2 regions of the Rathayibacter sp. YIM 133350 genome follow, and region 2 is predicted to be linked to the other one. Evidence: predicted binding sites of a transcription regulator. Region 2 holds the regulator's gene; the other holds the start of a gene.

Region 1 (8,096 bases), on a different contig from region 2:
GATGCGTCGCATGTCCCCACTCTCCCAGCCCCCACCGTCAGCCGGCCACCTCCCACCACACCGGCGGGCCGCCATCGTCAACCCCGTCCGCGACCCAGCGACGTGCGCGAGGATCGAGGCATGACTGATTCGGATGACGCGAACCGCATCCGCCGTCGCCCTGACGGAGCCGACGACACCACCGTTGCGGCGGCGGGCAAGGTCTCTGAGGCCTTCGAGGCGATCGAGCAGGCGCGGGGCAACCTCTACGCCTTCCACCGGCTCACGGGAACAGCCGACCTCGCCCTCGGCGAGGCCGTCGACCTGCTGCGCGAGGCCGGCCGCGACGAGCTCGCCGATCGGATCGAGCGGGACCTCGTGGGCCGAAACGTGCTCGAGGGTCGGTGGACCTTCCAGGTTGTCGAAGAGTACGACGACGGCTACTACTCGGCCTTCCGCACTCTCGAGACAACGGTGCGCGATGAGCTGATGGGCGGCCAGCGGCACATCTTCGAGTCTGAGATGAAGGAGGACCGGCGCACGCACGGGCGCCGGCACCACGAGGCCCGACCATCCGATGACGAGGCCTGACGCGAGAGCTCAGGCGGTCGCGTCGCCCTCCTCTTCGCGCTTCAGCTTCTCGAGCTCGGCGCGGCGCCGGTAGTACTCGATCTCGCGATCGAGCTCGGCGAGCTGTTCCTCGGTCGTCGGCGCGGGCGGCGTGTGCGGCTGGGGGGTCACCGGCGCCCGGCCGTGCGCCGTGAAGGGCGATCTCGGAGCCGAGGAGCCGTAGTACTCGCGGCCGAGGGTGAACCACAGCACGATGCCGATGAGCGGGATGAAGATCACGAGCAGCACCCAGGCGAACTTGGGCAGGTGCTTCACGTCCCCGCTGTCGCGCGTGATGATGTCGGCGAGCGTGAAGACGAGCGCCACCAGCAGCACGAAGGAGAACAGGATGCCCACGGGCGTCAGCCTAGGCGACGGCGTGATCGCGGCGCACGACACCAGAACAGATGCCACCGGTCCTCGAGCAGACACCTGCGTCCCCTAGGCTCTGCTCAACGACGAGAGGACGCCCGTGAGCGAGTACGACGGTGCCGGTGTTCCGGCCGGCTGGTATCCCGATCCGAGCGGCTCCGGCCGCCAGCGCTGGTGGAACGGCACGTCGTGGTCGGAGTACACCGACCAGTGGACGTATACCGGTGCAGGTTCGAGTCCCGTCGACCGCGACGTGAACACCAATACGCCGTGGATCTGGGTCATCGTTTTTCTGCCCATCCTCGGCGTCCTTCCGCTGCTCACCATTGACTGGTCCGACTACGTCTCGGCCATCGTGCGCAGCCGGAGCGAGGGCTATACGGGCTCGGGCGCGCTGATGGCGAGCCCGGGTTACCTGATCAGCGCACTCTCGGGTTGGGTGATCTTCGGCATCGGCGTCTGGTTCTCGTACCTGGACCGGCGCGAACTGACCCGGCGTGGCATCCCACGCACCTTCCATTGGGCGTGGGCCTTCCTCGGAGCCTTCGTCTACGTGATCGGCCGCAGCGTGCTGGTGCGTCGGGCGACCGGCCGTGGGCTGGCTCCCATGTGGGTCGCGATCACCCTCGCGGCCCTGAGCCTCATCGGCGGCCTGGCATTCACGATCTGGCTGGTCTCTTCCATACTGAACGCGATGCAGATCGGCGGCTACATCCCCCCTCACGCCTCTTAGCGCGACAGCGATCATCCATGCCGACGACCAAGTGGATTCCCTGTGAGCATGATCCGTGGAGCGCGTTGCCGCCTGCGCGAGCTTCTAAGCTGCAGAAGTGAAGGTACTCAGCTACAACCTGCGCAAGCACCGCGCCGTGGGCGAGCTCACCGCCCTCGCGGAGCAGTATGCGCCAGACGTGATCTGTCTGCAGGAGTGCGACACGACGGACCTGCCCGATACGCTCGGTCCGCTCGAGCAGGCGCACTCGACGACCGGCAACCGCCTCGGCCTGGCCGTGTACTACCGGTCGGACGAGTTCGAGTTCCAGGCGACCCGCGCCGTCGCGCTCAAGAAGTCGATGCACGATCGCATCGCGAAACCGGCGCACGAGCGCCTGGTCGGTGTGAGGCTCTTCGACCGCCACGCCGATCGCGACATCGTCGTGGCATCCTTCCACGCGGCACCCCTGACGGCGCTCAACTCGTTGCGTCGCCATCAGATCAAGGCGGCTCTCGCCGAGCTCCAGCAGTTAGGACCCGGCCTGCCGACCCTCATGGTCGGCGACTACAACTATCCGGTGTTCAAAGACAAGCTGGCGCGCACCGTGCGCGAAGACGGCTACGAACTCACGCTGAGCGACAGCCGCACCTACACGCGCTACCGCATCTTCCGCGGGCACTTCGACCTCGCCACCTCGGTGGGCTTCGAGATCGACCACATCGGCACGCTCGCCAGGGGCTCCTCCGACCACCTGCCGATCCTCGTGAGCACCCGCTACGCGGATGCGCAGCAGGCCGAGGCCGAGGCAAGCTGAGCCAGCGGCCCTGGTCGCTCCGACGCGGCCTGGCCATCTCGCGGTACCGGTGCTTCCGGTGCCCTACGGCAGTATGGGAGCGAGGAAGGGAGCCGCATGGCTGAGGGAGATGTGCAGACGCGTGACAATCGCGGGCAGTGGGAGAACAGCGTGGAGGGCCGCCCGGAACTCTCGCAGAGTTATGCCAGCCGCGACGAGGCGGTCGAGGCGGGCCGAGAGCTGGCCGCATCGCTCGGCTCGAAGCACGTGGTGACCGAGAGCGAGCCGACGGGCGTGATCACCGACGAGGATCCGGCCTCTGAAGACGACCTCTGAGTCGCACCGAACACACGAACGCCCGGCCCTCACGAGGAGGACCGGGCGTTCGTCGTGCAGCGACCGGAGGCGGTCGTTCGACCCTGCGTATGCCTACGCGGCCCGCGGGAACTCCACCGTCGCGTTCGGCGCCGGGCTGACGACGAAGTGGCCGCCGTCCGCGTCCACGCGCACACCCTCGCCGTCGCCGAGGGCGCCGGTCACGAAGAGGTCGGCGATGCGGTCGTCGATCTCACGCTGGATGAGCCGACGCAGCGGACGCGCGCCGTACTCCGGCTCGTAACCCCGCTCCGCGAGCAGTGCCACTGCGGCATCCGTCACCTCGAGACGAACCTCACGAGCGGCGAGCCGAGCGGAGGTCGCGCCGAGCATGAGCCGCACGATTCGCGCGAGCTCGCTCTCGCCGAGCTTCTGGAACAGCACGATCTCATCGATGCGGTTCAGGAACTCGGGGCGCATCGCCTCGCGCACCTTGCCCATCACGCGATTGCGCACGTCGTCCTGCGACGAGAAGCCGGAGCCGTCCGTCGAGGCCACGAAGCCCATCGCGCCCGACCGTGAGGCCAGGAACTCCGACCCGAGGTTCGAGGTCATGATGACGACCGTGTTGCGGAAGTCGACCGTGCGACCCTGGCCATCGGTCAGGCGTCCGTCGTCGAGCACCTGCAGCAGCAGGTTGAAGACGTCGGGGTGCGCCTTCTCGATCTCGTCGAACAGCACGATCGAGTACGGGTTGCGCCGCACGCGCTCGGTGAGCTGTCCCGCCTCGTCGTAGCCGACGTATCCGGGAGGGGCGCCGACGAGACGCGACACGGTGTGCCGCTCGCCGAACTCGCTCATGTCGAACCGGATGATGGCCTGCTCGTCGTCGAAGAGCGAGGACGCCAGTGCCCGCGCCAGCTCGGTCTTGCCCACGCCCGTCGGGCCGAGGAACAGGAAGGAACCGACCGGGCGGCGCGCGTCGGACATGCCCGTGCGGCTGCGACGCACCGACTTCGCGACCGCGGTGACCGCGTCGTCCTGGCCGATGACGCGGCCGTGCAGCTCCTCTTCGAGGGTCGCGAGACGCTCGCGCTCCCCCTCGGTCAGCCGGTTCACGGGAATACCCGTTGCGCGGGAGATGACCGCGGCGATCTCGGCCTCGTCGATGACCGTCGAAGCCGCATCCTGCGACGTCGCGACGGCACCCTTCGCGGTCGCGTCGTCGAGCTTGCCCTGCACCTTCGAGATCTCGTCACGGATGCGCGAGGCCTCCTCGTAGTGCTCGGCGCGCACGGCGGCGTTCTTGTCGGCCTCGAGCGACGCCAGCCGCTCGATGAGCGCCGACACGTCGGTCTTCACGCCGAGCCGCAGACGCAGCCGGGCGCCGGCCTGGTCGATCAGGTCGATGGCCTTGTCGGGCAGCACGCGGTCGCTGAGGTAGCGGTCGCTGAGCTCGACGGAGGCGCGCAGCGCGGCATCCGTGTAGGTGACGCCGTGGTGATCCTCGTACGCGGACTTCAGGCCGTGCAGGATGAGCACGGCATCCTCGATGCTCGGCTCGCCGACGCGCACCGGCTGGAACCGGCGCTCGAGGGCGGGGTCCTTCTCGATGGTGCGGTACTCCTTGAGGGTGGTCGCACCCACGAGGTGCAGTTCGCCGCGCGCAAGACGGGGCTTCAGGATGTTGCCCGCATCGGTGCCGCCGTCGCCGGAACCGCCGGCGCCGACCACGGTGTGGATCTCATCGATGAAGACGATGAACTCGCCCTTGTTCGAGGCGATCTCGTCGATCGTCTTGGTCAGACGCTCCTCGAAGTCGCCGCGGTAGCGGGTGCCCGCGAGCATGCCGGGCAGGTCGAGGGAGACCACTCGCTTGCCGAGCAGCGCCTCGGGCACGTTCTCCTCGACGATCGCGCGGGCGAGGCCCTCGACGATCGCGGTCTTGCCGACGCCCGCCTCGCCGATCAGCACCGGGTTGTTCTTGGTGCGACGGCTGAGAATCTCGATGGTCTGCTCGATCTCATCGACGCGTCCGATCACCGGGTCGAGCTCGCCGCTCTCGGCGAGAGCCGTCAGGTCGGTGCCGAACTTGTCGAGCATCGGGGTGGCGGATGCGGTTCCCGCTCCCTGCTCCTGGCGAAGGGCATCGCCGTCGAATCCCTCGCCCTGGCTCATGGCGTCTTCACGCACGCCCTGGGTGAGGGCCTCGGCCGTCACGCCACTGCGCGCGAGCACCTGACCTGCGGGGGCATCCTGTCCCAGCACGAGCGCGAAGAAGAGGTGCTCGGGGTCGATGTAGGTCGCTCCGCTGGAGCGGGCGACCTGGTAGGCGTGGAACAGGGCACGCTGGGCCGACGGCGTGATGGTGGCCGCGTTGATGTCGGCGACCTCACTGGCCGCGGGCAGGCGCGACTCCGTCGCGGTGATGATGCGCTCCGGCGCGACGCCGATGCGCGAGATGGCCTGCGTGACGCTCTCGTCCTCGACGATCACGCGCAGGATGTGCAGCGCGTCGAGCTCGGTCTGGCCGCGCTCGAGCGCGAAGCGTCCCGCCTGCTGCAGGATGCTCTGGGTACGGGCGGTCAGAAAGCGGCTGAGGTCGATGGACCGCGCCTGCCGAGCCTGCTCGCCTGCGAGGTAACGGGCGAGGAACTCGTCGAACGAGCTGCCGCCGTCGGTGTTGAAGTCTTCGGGCACGAACCCTCCTGGTTGAAACTTGAGTGTGTTGCACTCAAGTCCAACGCGGGGCGGGCGCAGGTATTCCCGGTGCTCTGGACTCGCGTCGACGTGCGCGTTCAGACTGTTTCTGCTGTACCTGTCGTATCGGGGCGGTGCTGTTCGTAGCGATAGTGAGAGGCAGCCCGCGAGAGGTGCCCCAGGAGAGGAAGAGACCATGAAGCTCGTCACGAACACCCAGGTCACCGTCGACGGCGTGATGCAGGCCAACGGTGGGAACAACCCCGACCTCGATCCCGGGTTCGACCGGGGCGGATGGGCACTGCCGCTCGGCGATGACGAGTCCGTCGGCTACATCGCCGAGTGCTATCAACGGGCGGACGCCTTTCTGTTCGGACGTCGCACCTATGACCTCTTCGCCAGCTACTGGGGCGTACGGGATGCCGCGGACAATCCGTTCTCGGGGGCCCTGAACAGCCGGCCGAAGTTCGTCGCCTCCAACACGATCACCGATCCCGGGTGGACCGACACGACTGTTCTGTCGGGTGATCTCGAAGCGGCCATCCGCGAACTGAAGGACCGACCCGGCGGCGAACTCCAGGTGCACGGCAGCGGGCAGCTCATCCGCTGGCTTCTGGAACACGAGCTCGTCGACGAGATGACGCTCATCGTGTGCCCGGTCATCGTCGGTGCGGGTACCCGGCTCTTCCCCGAGACGGGCAGGGACTTCGCGCTCGAACTCGTGGAGTCGCTCCGGTTCCCAACCGGCATCCTCGCGCAGACCTATCGGCCGAGCGGTCGTCCGCAGTATGCATAGAAGACGAGGCTCATCGCAGCCTGTTCCCCACCGCATCCGGGAGGTGTGAGATGCAGTACCTGGTCTCCGTGATCGACGACAAGACCAACTCCGGCACGCCGGAGGAGATGGTGGCGATCGACGCGTTCAATGAGCGTCTGCGCACCGGCGGGCATTGGGTCTTCGCGGGAGGCCTCGCCGATCCCAGCACCTCGACCGTCATCGACGGTCGCGGCGAGCAGCCCGTGTTCACCGACGGGCCGTTCGTCGAGTCGAAGGAGCACATGGCCGGCCTGTGGATCATCGAAGCGCCCGACCTCGACGTCGCACTCTCCCTCATGGCGGACGGATCGAAGGCGTGCAACCGACGCCTCGAGGTGCGCCCGCTCCTCGAGATCGACGACTGATCGACGCACGGGAGGCGATCACCGGGGCGCACCGCGAGGAGTGGGCCCGGGTTCTCGCCTCGCTCGCCAAGCGCTTCGGCGATCTGGACATCGCCGAGGAGGCCGCAGCCGAGGCGTTCGTAATCGCCGTCGAGCGCTGGCCGGCCGACGGCATCCCTCCCAACCCGGGCGCATGGCTCACGACGACCGCGAACCGCAAGGCCATCGACCGCCTGCGGCGTGAGAGCACCCGAGACGACAGGCACCGGGAGGCCATGATGCTGTTCGACGACGACCCGCCCGAGTCGCTCGGCGTGATCGACGACGATCGGCTGCGCCTGATCTTCACCTGCTGCCATCCGGCACTCGCGATGGAGGCACGCATAGCGCTGACGCTGCGGATGGTGGGCGGCCTCACGGTGCCCGAGATCGCCCGCGGCTTCCTCGTGCAGGAGAGCACCATGGCGCAGCGCATTACGCGCGCGAAGGGCAAGATCTCGGCCGCCCGCATCCCGTACCGTGTGCCGCTGGAGCAGGATCTGCCGGAACGCGTGACAGGCGTGCTCGCCGTGCTGTTCCTGGTGTTCAACGAGGGCTATCTCGCGACCGGATCGGGAACGGATGCTGTCCGCGCCGACCTGACGGCCGAGGCGATTCGGCTCACCCGCGTGCTGCGCGGGCTGCTGCCGCAGGATGGCGAGACTGCCGGGCTGCTCGCACTCATGCTGCTCACCGAGGCGCGCCGCCCCGCGCGCGTCTCGGCCGGGGGTGAGCTGGTTCCCCTTGCGCAACAGGACCGCACGTCTTGGGATGCGGACCTCATCGCGCAGGGGCACGACCTCGTGCGCGAGCGGCTGGCGAGTGGGATCGCACCCGGGCGCTTCCAGCTGCTCGCGGCCATCAACGCCGTGCACACCGACGCGCGCACGGCGAGCGATACCGACTGGTCGCAGGTTCTCGCCCTCTACGATCAGCTCACGCGTCTCGACCCGTCGCCGATCGTCGCCCTCAACCGAGCCGTCGCCGTCGGCGAGCTCGAGGGTCCGGATGCCGCCCTGGCGATCATCGACGACCTCGGGGACGTGCTCGACGGGTATCACCCCTTCCACGCCACACGCGCCGAGCTGCTGCGCAGACTGGGTCGCGATGCGGAGGCCGGTGCCGCCTACGATCGTGCGGTCGCGGCCTGCGGCAACTCGGCGGAGAGCACCTACCTGTCGCGGCGCCGTCGTGAGCTCGGCATCCGCTAGCCGACCTTGCTGTCGCCACCCCTGAGGCGTCGCCTCGCCGTTCCCCTAGACTCGCGACGTGACCCGCCGACTCGAGCTGACGTTGCACAAGCCGTGGTTCGCGCTGTACTGGGGCGTCAAGCCCACGATCATCATCGGCGGTCGCGGCCAGCCCGCACAGTGGGGCGTCGGCACGTGGCAGGTGCCGCTCGACGCGGAGGTG
Region 2 (8,096 bases):
CGCTCGTCCTGAGTCCGGTGGCGATGCTGCGGCTGGAAGGCTTCACCGCCCCGCTCGTCATCATGGCGCTCGCGGTGATGGCGCGGCGACCTCGCGTCGCCGCGGCGCTGCTGAGCATCGCCACCTGGGTCAAGGTGTGGCCGGCCGCCGTGCTGCTGGCGGCCGTCGTGGCCTCGCCGCGGCGCCGCACGCTCGCCGTCACCGCCGCCGTGACGAGTGCCCTCGTCATCGCAGCGGCGATGCTGTTCGGCGGATTCTGGCATCTCGACAGCTTCCTCACCATGCAGGGCCAGCGCAACCTGCAGCTCGAATCACCGCTCGCCACGCCCCTGCTCTGGATGGCGATCGCCGGCGTTCCGGGAGCGCGTGTCTACCAGAACTGGGCGCTGCAGACGCGGGAGGTGACCGGACCGGGGGGTGCGTGGCTGGCCGAGTTCAGCGGAGCGCTCATGTTGCTCACCGTTCTCGCCGTCGCCGCCCTGCTGGCGTGGGTGCGGTGGCGCTCCTCGGTCGCCGGTGTACGGCACGATTCGCACCTGCTCGTGCTCGGCTCCCTCGGCATCTGCGCGGCCTTCATCGTGACCAACAAGGTCGGCTCGCCGCAGTACATGCTGTGGCTCGTGCCGATCGTCGTCGCGGGGGTCGCGTCGGGCGGATGGCGCCTCTGGCGCACGCCGCTGATACTGCTGAGCGCGGTGGCGGTGGCGACGACGCTCGTCTTCCCCCTGTTCTACCTGCAGCTGATCGACCTGAACCCGTGGGTGGCCGGGGTGCTGGGGGCGCGCAACCTGCTGCTCGTCGTGCTGCTCGGCTGGGCCGTGCGCGAGCTCTGGCGCACCGGCATCAGCGCGAGTGCTCTCGCGTCTGCCGCATCTCCTGCGGTACCCGCGGCGGAAAGACCCAGGCCACGAGCACGACCGAGATGATCATGAGCAGGAACCACGAGATCAGCTTCGAGGCCGAAACGGGCTCCCATCCGCCGACCTGGCTGGGATAGAGCCACGCGCCCGCCCAGGTGGCGATGTTCTCGGCGAGCCAGATGAAGATCGCGACAAGCGCGAAGGCGAGAAGCAGCGGCATCCGGAACACCCGCCGCCACACACGGAAGTGCAATCCGGTGCGCCACCAAGCGACGCCGACGGCGGCCAGCAAGAGCCAGCGCAGGTCCCAGATGTAGTGATGCGTGAAGAAGTTCGCGTAGATGGCGGCTGCGATGATCGCGGTGATCCAGCGTCGCGGGTAGCGGGTGAAGCGCAGGTCGAACAGGCGGTACACCCTCACCATGTAGGAGCCGACGGCCGCGTACATGAAGCCCGAGAACAGCGGAACCCCGGCGATGCGCAGCACTCCGTCGGCGTCGTACGACCAGGAGCCGACGTCGGTCTTGAAAAGCTCCATGACCGTTCCCGTGATGTGGAACAGCACGATGACCCAGAGCTCCCGCCCCGATTCCAAGCGGGTTGCGACCATGATCGCCTGGATCAGCACGGCGGCGATGGTGAGGGCGTCATTGCGGGCGAGCGCGGCATCGTCGGGCCACCACAGGCGGGCGGCGACGATGACGACGAGCAGGCTGGCTCCGAAGATGCAGGCCCACGCCTGCTTTGCGCCGAACACGAGGAACTCGATGAGGCCGGCGCGCACTCCCCGCTCGGCGGCGTCGGCAAGCAGCCGGTGTGCGGCATCGTCGATGAGCCGCTCGACGCGGGTGAGCTCGCGGCTCATCGGCGGCGTGAGGCGGTCACCGTGAACGTGGGGTTGCGGGCGATCTGCCGCGTGGGGCCGACGAGCCGTTCGAGCGCCGACCGGTAGCGCAGGTGGCTGTTCCAGACCGTCCAGAGCTCGCCGCCCGGGGCGAGCACCCGGCCGGCGTCGGCGAAGAGCTTGAGGGCGATGCCCGCGTGCACGGTCGCGCCGATGTGAAAGGGCGGGTTCAGCGCGATGAAGCGGGCGCTGCCGTCAGGCTGGGAGGTGAGGGCGTCGTCGCGCACGACCGTGACCCGATCGGCGACGCCGTTGGCCGCGACCGTTGCCCGGGCGGATGCGACGGCCGCTGCCGACTGGTCGGTGGCCAGCACCGCGATGTGGGGTCGACGACGCGCCAGCGCGGTGGCGATGACCCCGGTGCCGCAGCCGAGGTCGATGGCCGCGTCGGCATCCGTCATCGCATCATCGATGTGCGCGAGCAGCAGCCGGGTGCCGATGTCGACGGATGCGCCGGCGAAGGCAGCACCATGGGCGACGACCTCGAGGTCCAGGGTCTCGACGTGCACCCGTTTGGGCCACGACGAGTGGGTGGATCGGGGACCGCGTGCGATGAGCACACGCGCCTTCTGCCGCGCGAGCGTCACGTCGATGCGGGCGAAGTGCGCGGCCAGCACGTCGTTCATGGCGGTGGTCATGTGCTTGAGCATGCCGCCCGCGACGACGACGACCTCCGGATGCGCGAAGGCAGCGACCTGCTGCGCGATCTCGTCGAGCGCATCCAGCCCGCGCGGAAGGCGGAGCAGCACGACCCGGGCTCCCGTGAGCAGGTCGGAGCCGAGCTCGGGAACGGAGCGGTAGCTCGAAGTCAGGCCGAGGTGCTCTGCATTGGCGGCGAGGGCGCGTTCGCCGGAGAGGGCGTCCTGGTGGGTGCGCACGCCGGTCGCGCCGTGCAGGGCCGCGGCGCCGAGGGTGAGGGCGCCGTAGCCGTCGTTCACGATGGCGAGCGCGTTCGGCTCCTGAGCGGCGAGGAGGTCCGCTGCCTCGTCGAGGATCAGGCGGTCTGCGGCATCCGCGGCGAAGAGGTTGGGCGCCTCAACGTCGGGCCGGCGGCGCAGCTCTGCGAAGTCGAACCCCATCGCAACAGGCTAGTGGCAGTGCCGTGGATGTTCCCTGAGCCTGTCGAAGGGAAAGTCGCGCAGGCTGGAACCGGCCCTTCGACAAGCTCAGGGACCGGGCACTCGCAGGCACCTCACCACGCTGGAACCGGCCCTTCGACACGCTCAGGGACCGGACTCTCGCAGGCACGTCACCACACTGCAACCGGCCCTTCGACACGCTCAGGGACCGGGCTTTCGCAGGCACGTCACCACTGTTCCCTGAGCCTGTCGAAGGGAAGTCGCGCAGGCTGGAACCGGCCCTTCGACAAGCTCAGGGACCGAGCTTTCGCAGGCACGTCACCACGCTGGAACCGGCCCTTCGACAAGCTCAGGGACCGGACTCTCGCAGGCACGTCACCACGCTGTTCCCTGAGCCTGTCGAAGGGAAAGCCGCGCAGGCTGGAACCGCGCCGGCCCTACGCCTTGTCGAGCGGACGCCAGACCACGAGCTGGTTCGAGCGACGCACGCGCGTTCCCGCCTTCAGCGTCACCACCTCGCCCTCCGAGCCGGCCGCGAAGATGCGCCGCCCCGGGCGGTTCAGCAGCTCGTCGGCGAGCGCCGCCTCGAGCTCCCGCACACGAGTGCCGAGGGCGGAGACCTGGTTCTCGAGCTCCAGGATGCGCCGGATGCCCTCCAGGCTCACGCCCTCGGTGCCGAGCCGCGCGATCTCGCGCAGCTGAACCACATCGCGCATCGAGTAGCGGCGCGACTTTCCCGCCGTGCGCTGCGGCGAGACGAGGCCGAGCCGGTCGTACTGACGCAGGGTCTGCGGGTGCATTCCCGCGAGTTCCGCCGCGACGGAGATCACGAAGAGCGGGCTGTGCTCATCCATTCGTGTTCCCTCCGTGCGTCTCGCGTGCGGATCCCGCATCCGGTGTCTTGATGTTGGCAGGAGATCGGGCGGTGTGCAGGATGCGACGCGGTGCATCAATCCTGCAGATCGCCCGATCTCCTCTCGAACGTGCCGGGGCTACCCGCGGGCCTTCGCCAGCAGGTCGGCACGCGGGTTCTCGTCGGGCAGCGCACGTTGCAGCGCCTCGAGCGCCTGCTCGGCCTCCTTGGAGAGATGCGAGGGAACCGCGACCTGCACGACGGCGAGCAGGTCGCCCGTGCCCTTCGCGGTCTTCACACCGCGGCCCTTGACGCGCAGCACACGCCCGCTCGGGGTGCCGGGCTGCACGCGCAGCTTGACCGTCTCGCCCCCGAGGGTGGGTACCTCGATGGTCGCCCCGAGCGCCGCTTCGGCGAAGGTCACCGGAACATTGACGCGCAGGTTGAGCCCGTCGCGCTCGAAGACCGGATGCTTGCGCACGGTCACCGTGAGGATGAGGTCGCCCGCAGCACCGCCGTCGGGCGAGGGCTGCCCCTTGCCGCGCAAGCGGATCTTCTGCCCGTCGGCGACACCCGGCGGGATGCGCACCTTCGTCTCGCGGCCATCCGTCAGCGTGAGCGTGATCGTCTCGCCGCGCACCGCCGTCAGGAAGTCCAGAGTGGTGGATGCCACGATGTCGTTGCCCGGCGTCGGTCCACCGAAGCCCCGGTAGCCGCCCGTCGTCTGGCCGAACCGGCCGTTGCCGAACAGTCCGCCGAAGAGGTCGTCGTAGTCGCCGCCCTGCTGGAAGGTGTACTGCTGGCCGCGCCCGCCCGCACCTCCGCCGAACATGCCGCCGAAGACGTCTTCGAAGCCGCCCGCGCCGCCGGGGCCGGCTGCAGTGAAGCGCGCTCCACCGCCCATCGCCCGGACCGCGTCGTACTCCTTGCGCTGCTCCTCGTCGGAGAGCACCGAGTACGCCTCGCTGATCTCCTTGAAGCGCGCCTCGGCGGCGGTATCACCCGGATTGGAGTCCGGGTGATACTGCCGTGCGAGCTTGCGGTAGACCTTCTTGAGCTCAGCCGGCGTGACGTCCTTATCGACACCGAGGACCTTGTAGAAGTCCTTGTCGAACCAGTCTTGACTGGCCATGGGTCTCCTTACCGGCCCATCGAGCCGGAGTGATCGATGGTCATGCTGCTATTCGGCCGGCACCTTGACGACGACCTTGGCGGCCCGCAGCATGTGCGATCCCAGGTAGTAGCCGGTCTCCACGACGTCGGCGACGACCTCGCTGTCCACAGCGGGGTCCGGCTGCTGGAAGATCGCCTCGTGCATCGTCGGGTCGAACAGGTCGCCGACGGCGCCGAACGGTGTCAATCCGAGTCGCTCGACAGAGGCCCGCAGCTTGGAGGCGATCGTGGGGAACGCCCCCTCGCCCTGCAGGTCGCCGTGCTTGTCGGCCCGGTCGAGGTCATCGAGAACCGGCAGCAGAACCTTCACGACCTCGCCCATCGCGCGCTCGCGCTCGATTTCGCGGTTGGCGTCGGTGCGCTTGCGGTAGTTCGCGTACTCGGCGGTGACCCGCTTGAGGTCGTTCAGGTGCTGCGAGGCCAGCTCCTCGACGCTCGTCTGGCCCGAGAGGAAGCTCAGGTCGGCGTCGGTGAAGCTCGTCTCGACATCGGGACCCTCGAGGGGCTCCGAGGGAACACCGCCCACGGAATCCCCGTCGCCGGCGGGCGCCGAGGGGGCGGACTCGCCGCCCTCGGCCCCAGCCGTCTCGCCCTCTGCGGGGCGCACCTTTCCCGTCTCGGGATCGATGCGGCGCTTGTCTCGGATGACGGGCTCTTCGCCCTCACGCTCGTCGGCCATGATTACTTCGCCTGCTCCTCGTCGTCCACGACCTCGGCGTCGACCACGTCCTCATCGGATGCGGTCTCGCCAGCCGGCTGCTCGCCCGCGGCATCGGCGGATGCGGCATCCGCCTGGCTCTGCGAGTAGATCGCCTCGCCGAGCTTGCCCTGCGACTGGTTGAGCTTGTCGAACGCGGTCTTCACGGCCTCGTCGTCGTCGCCGGCAAGGGCGCTCTTCAGGCCGTCGACGTCTCCCTGCACCTCGCTCTTGACGTCGGCGGGCAGCTTCTCGTCGTTCTCGCGGATGAGCTTCTCGATCGAGTAGACGAGCTGCTCGGCGGAGTTGCGGGTCTCAGCCGACTCGCGGCGGCGCTTGTCTTCCGCCGCGTTCTCCTCGGCCTCGCGCACCATGCGCTCGATGTCCTCCTTGGGCAGCGAGGAGCCACCCGTGATGGTCATCGACTGCTCCTTGCCGGTGCCCTTGTCCTTCGCGGACACGTGGACGATGCCGTTGGCGTCGATGTCGAAGGTCACCTCGACCTGCGGGATGCCGCGGGGTGCGGGGGCGATTCCGGTGAGCTCGAAGGTGCCGAGCGGCTTGTTGTCGCGGGTGAACTCGCGCTCGCCCTGGAAGACCTGGATGGCGACCGAGGGCTGGTTGTCGTCGGCCGTCGTGAAGGTCTCGCTGCGCTTGGTCGGGATGGCCGTGTTGCGCTCGATGAGCTTGGTCATGATGCCGCCCTTGGTCTCGATGCCGAGGCTCAGGGGGGTGACGTCGATGAGCAGAACGTCCTTGCGCTCGCCCTTCAGCACGCCGGCCTGCAGGGCGGCGCCGACGGCGACGACCTCATCGGGGTTGACGCCCTTGTTGGGCTCCTGACCGGTCTCCTGCTTGACGAGCTCCGAGACGGCGGGCATACGGGTCGATCCGCCGACGAGCACGACGTGCGCGATGTCGGAGACCTTGATGCCGGCCTCCTTGATCACGTCCTGGAACGGCTTCTTCGTGCGGTCGAGCAGGTCGCTCGTCATATTCTCGAACTGGGCGCGGGTCAGGGTCTCGTCGAGGTTCGCCGGGCCGTTCTCGGTCAGCGAGAGGTAGGGCAGCTGGATGCTCGTCGACATCTGCGACGAGAGCTCCTTCTTGGCCTGCTCCGCGGCCTCCTTCAGGCGCTGGCGCGCGATCTTGTCGTTCGAGACGTCGACGCCGGTGCTGTCCTTGAAGCGCTTGACGAGCCAGTCCACGACGCGCTGGTCCCAGTCATCTCCACCGAGACGGTTGTCGCCGGCGGTGGCGCGCACCTGGATGGTCGAGAAGTCGTCGTCCTTGCCCACCTCGAGCAGCGAGACGTCGAAGGTTCCGCCACCGAGGTCGAAGACGAGGATGAGCTCGTCCTCCTTGCCCTTGTCGAGGCCGTAGGCCAGGGCAGCGGCCGTCGGCTCGTTGATGATGCGCAGCACGTTCAGGCCAGCGATCTCGCCGGCCTCCTTCGTCGCCTGGCGCTCGGCGTCGTTGAAGTACGCGGGAACGGTGATGACGGCATCCGTCACGGTGTCGCCGAGGTACTGCTCGGCGTCGCGCTTGAGCTTGGAGAGGATGCGTGCCGAGATCTCCTGCGGCGTGTACTTCTTGCCGTCGATGTCGGTCTTCCAGTCGGTGCCCATGTGGCGCTTGACGCTGGAGATCGTGCGGTCGACGTTGGTCACGGCCTGGCGCTTCGCGGTCTCGCCGACGAGCACCTCGCCGTCCTTGGTGTAGGCCACCACCGAAGGGGTGGTGCGGAAGCCCTCGGCGTTCGCGATGACCTTGGGCTCGCCGCCCTCCAGAACGCTGACGACCGAGTTGGTGGTTCCGAGGTCGATTCCTACTGCACGTGACATGGTGTGTTATCTCCTTCTGCCGGCGCGAACGGATGCCGCGACGGCGGGTGGCTCGCCCATTCTGGGCCGCAGCCGAAGCCTGTACACCCGGTACAACGCAGAACCGGATGAATTTATGTCAAGAGTTGAGCCTTGACGACTCAAGTGTGTCAGGTGCCGACGGCCCTGTCAACCCGACTTGAGCCACCCTGACTCAAGTTGCGCGCACGCCCTTTCACGGCCGCTGAACCGGGCGGAAACGGCACCGCCATGGGAGCATCGGGGCATGCAGGAACGCACGCGTGGGCGGGTCGTCGTCGTCGGCTCCGTCAACATCGACCTCGTCGTCGGCGTCGAGGCGATCGTGGCCCCGGGCCAGACCGTCATCGGCGGCGATCTCTCGCGCCTGCACGGCGGCAAGGGCGCCAATCAGGCCGTCGCTGCGGCGCGAGCGGGAGCGCAGACCGTGCTGATCGCGCGGGTCGGCGACGACGAGTTCGCCGATGCGGCCCTCGAGAACCTGCGCGGCGAGGGCGTCGACACCGCGTTCGTTCGCCGCAGCAGCTCCCAGTCGACGGGCGTCGCCCTCATCCAAGTCGCGGACGGCGGCGAGAACGCGATCGTCGTCGCGTCGGGAGCCAACGGCGACCTCTCACGCTCCGACGTCGATGACGCGTTCGCGGCCATCGAGGGCGAGGCCGTCGTGG

The links. Region 2 encodes HspR, which represses chaperone genes until heat shock. Its sites were predicted from a motif close to AAGTTGAGTCNNNNNGACTCAACTT; they were not measured.
Region 1: WDJ51_RS07750 (ATP-dependent Clp protease ATP-binding subunit) is a predicted target of HspR. The motif match lies at 5,500-5,524, and genes of this name have one in related genera.

Annotation. Positions count from the first base shown of each region.
Region 1 is NZ_JBBELO010000025.1:30,312-38,407, forward strand. Features, by position in the region: gene WDJ51_RS07720 (LLM class flavin-dependent oxidoreductase) at 1-12, opposite strand, end outside; gene WDJ51_RS07725 (hypothetical protein) at 121-570, shown strand; gene WDJ51_RS07730 (PLD nuclease N-terminal domain-containing protein) at 580-945, opposite strand; gene WDJ51_RS07735 (DUF2510 domain-containing protein) at 1,061-1,693, shown strand; gene WDJ51_RS07740 (endonuclease/exonuclease/phosphatase family protein) at 1,791-2,489, shown strand; gene WDJ51_RS07745 (DUF2188 domain-containing protein) at 2,586-2,804, shown strand; gene WDJ51_RS07750 (ATP-dependent Clp protease ATP-binding subunit) at 2,898-5,483, opposite strand; gene WDJ51_RS07755 (dihydrofolate reductase family protein) at 5,680-6,279, shown strand; gene WDJ51_RS07760 (YciI family protein) at 6,330-6,665, shown strand; gene WDJ51_RS07765 (RNA polymerase sigma factor) at 6,617-7,894, shown strand; gene WDJ51_RS07770 (hypothetical protein) at 7,953-8,096, shown strand, end outside.
Region 2 is NZ_JBBELO010000034.1:102,270-110,365, reverse strand. Features, by position in the region: gene WDJ51_RS13555 (glycosyltransferase 87 family protein) at 1-926, shown strand, start outside; gene WDJ51_RS13550 (DUF817 domain-containing protein) at 844-1,725, opposite strand; gene WDJ51_RS13545 (class I SAM-dependent methyltransferase) at 1,722-2,843, opposite strand; gene WDJ51_RS13540 (heat shock protein transcriptional repressor HspR) at 3,281-3,697, opposite strand; gene WDJ51_RS13535 (DnaJ C-terminal domain-containing protein) at 3,836-4,828, opposite strand; gene WDJ51_RS13530 (nucleotide exchange factor GrpE) at 4,877-5,548, opposite strand; gene dnaK (molecular chaperone DnaK) at 5,551-7,410, opposite strand; gene WDJ51_RS13520 (ribokinase) at 7,676-8,096, shown strand, end outside.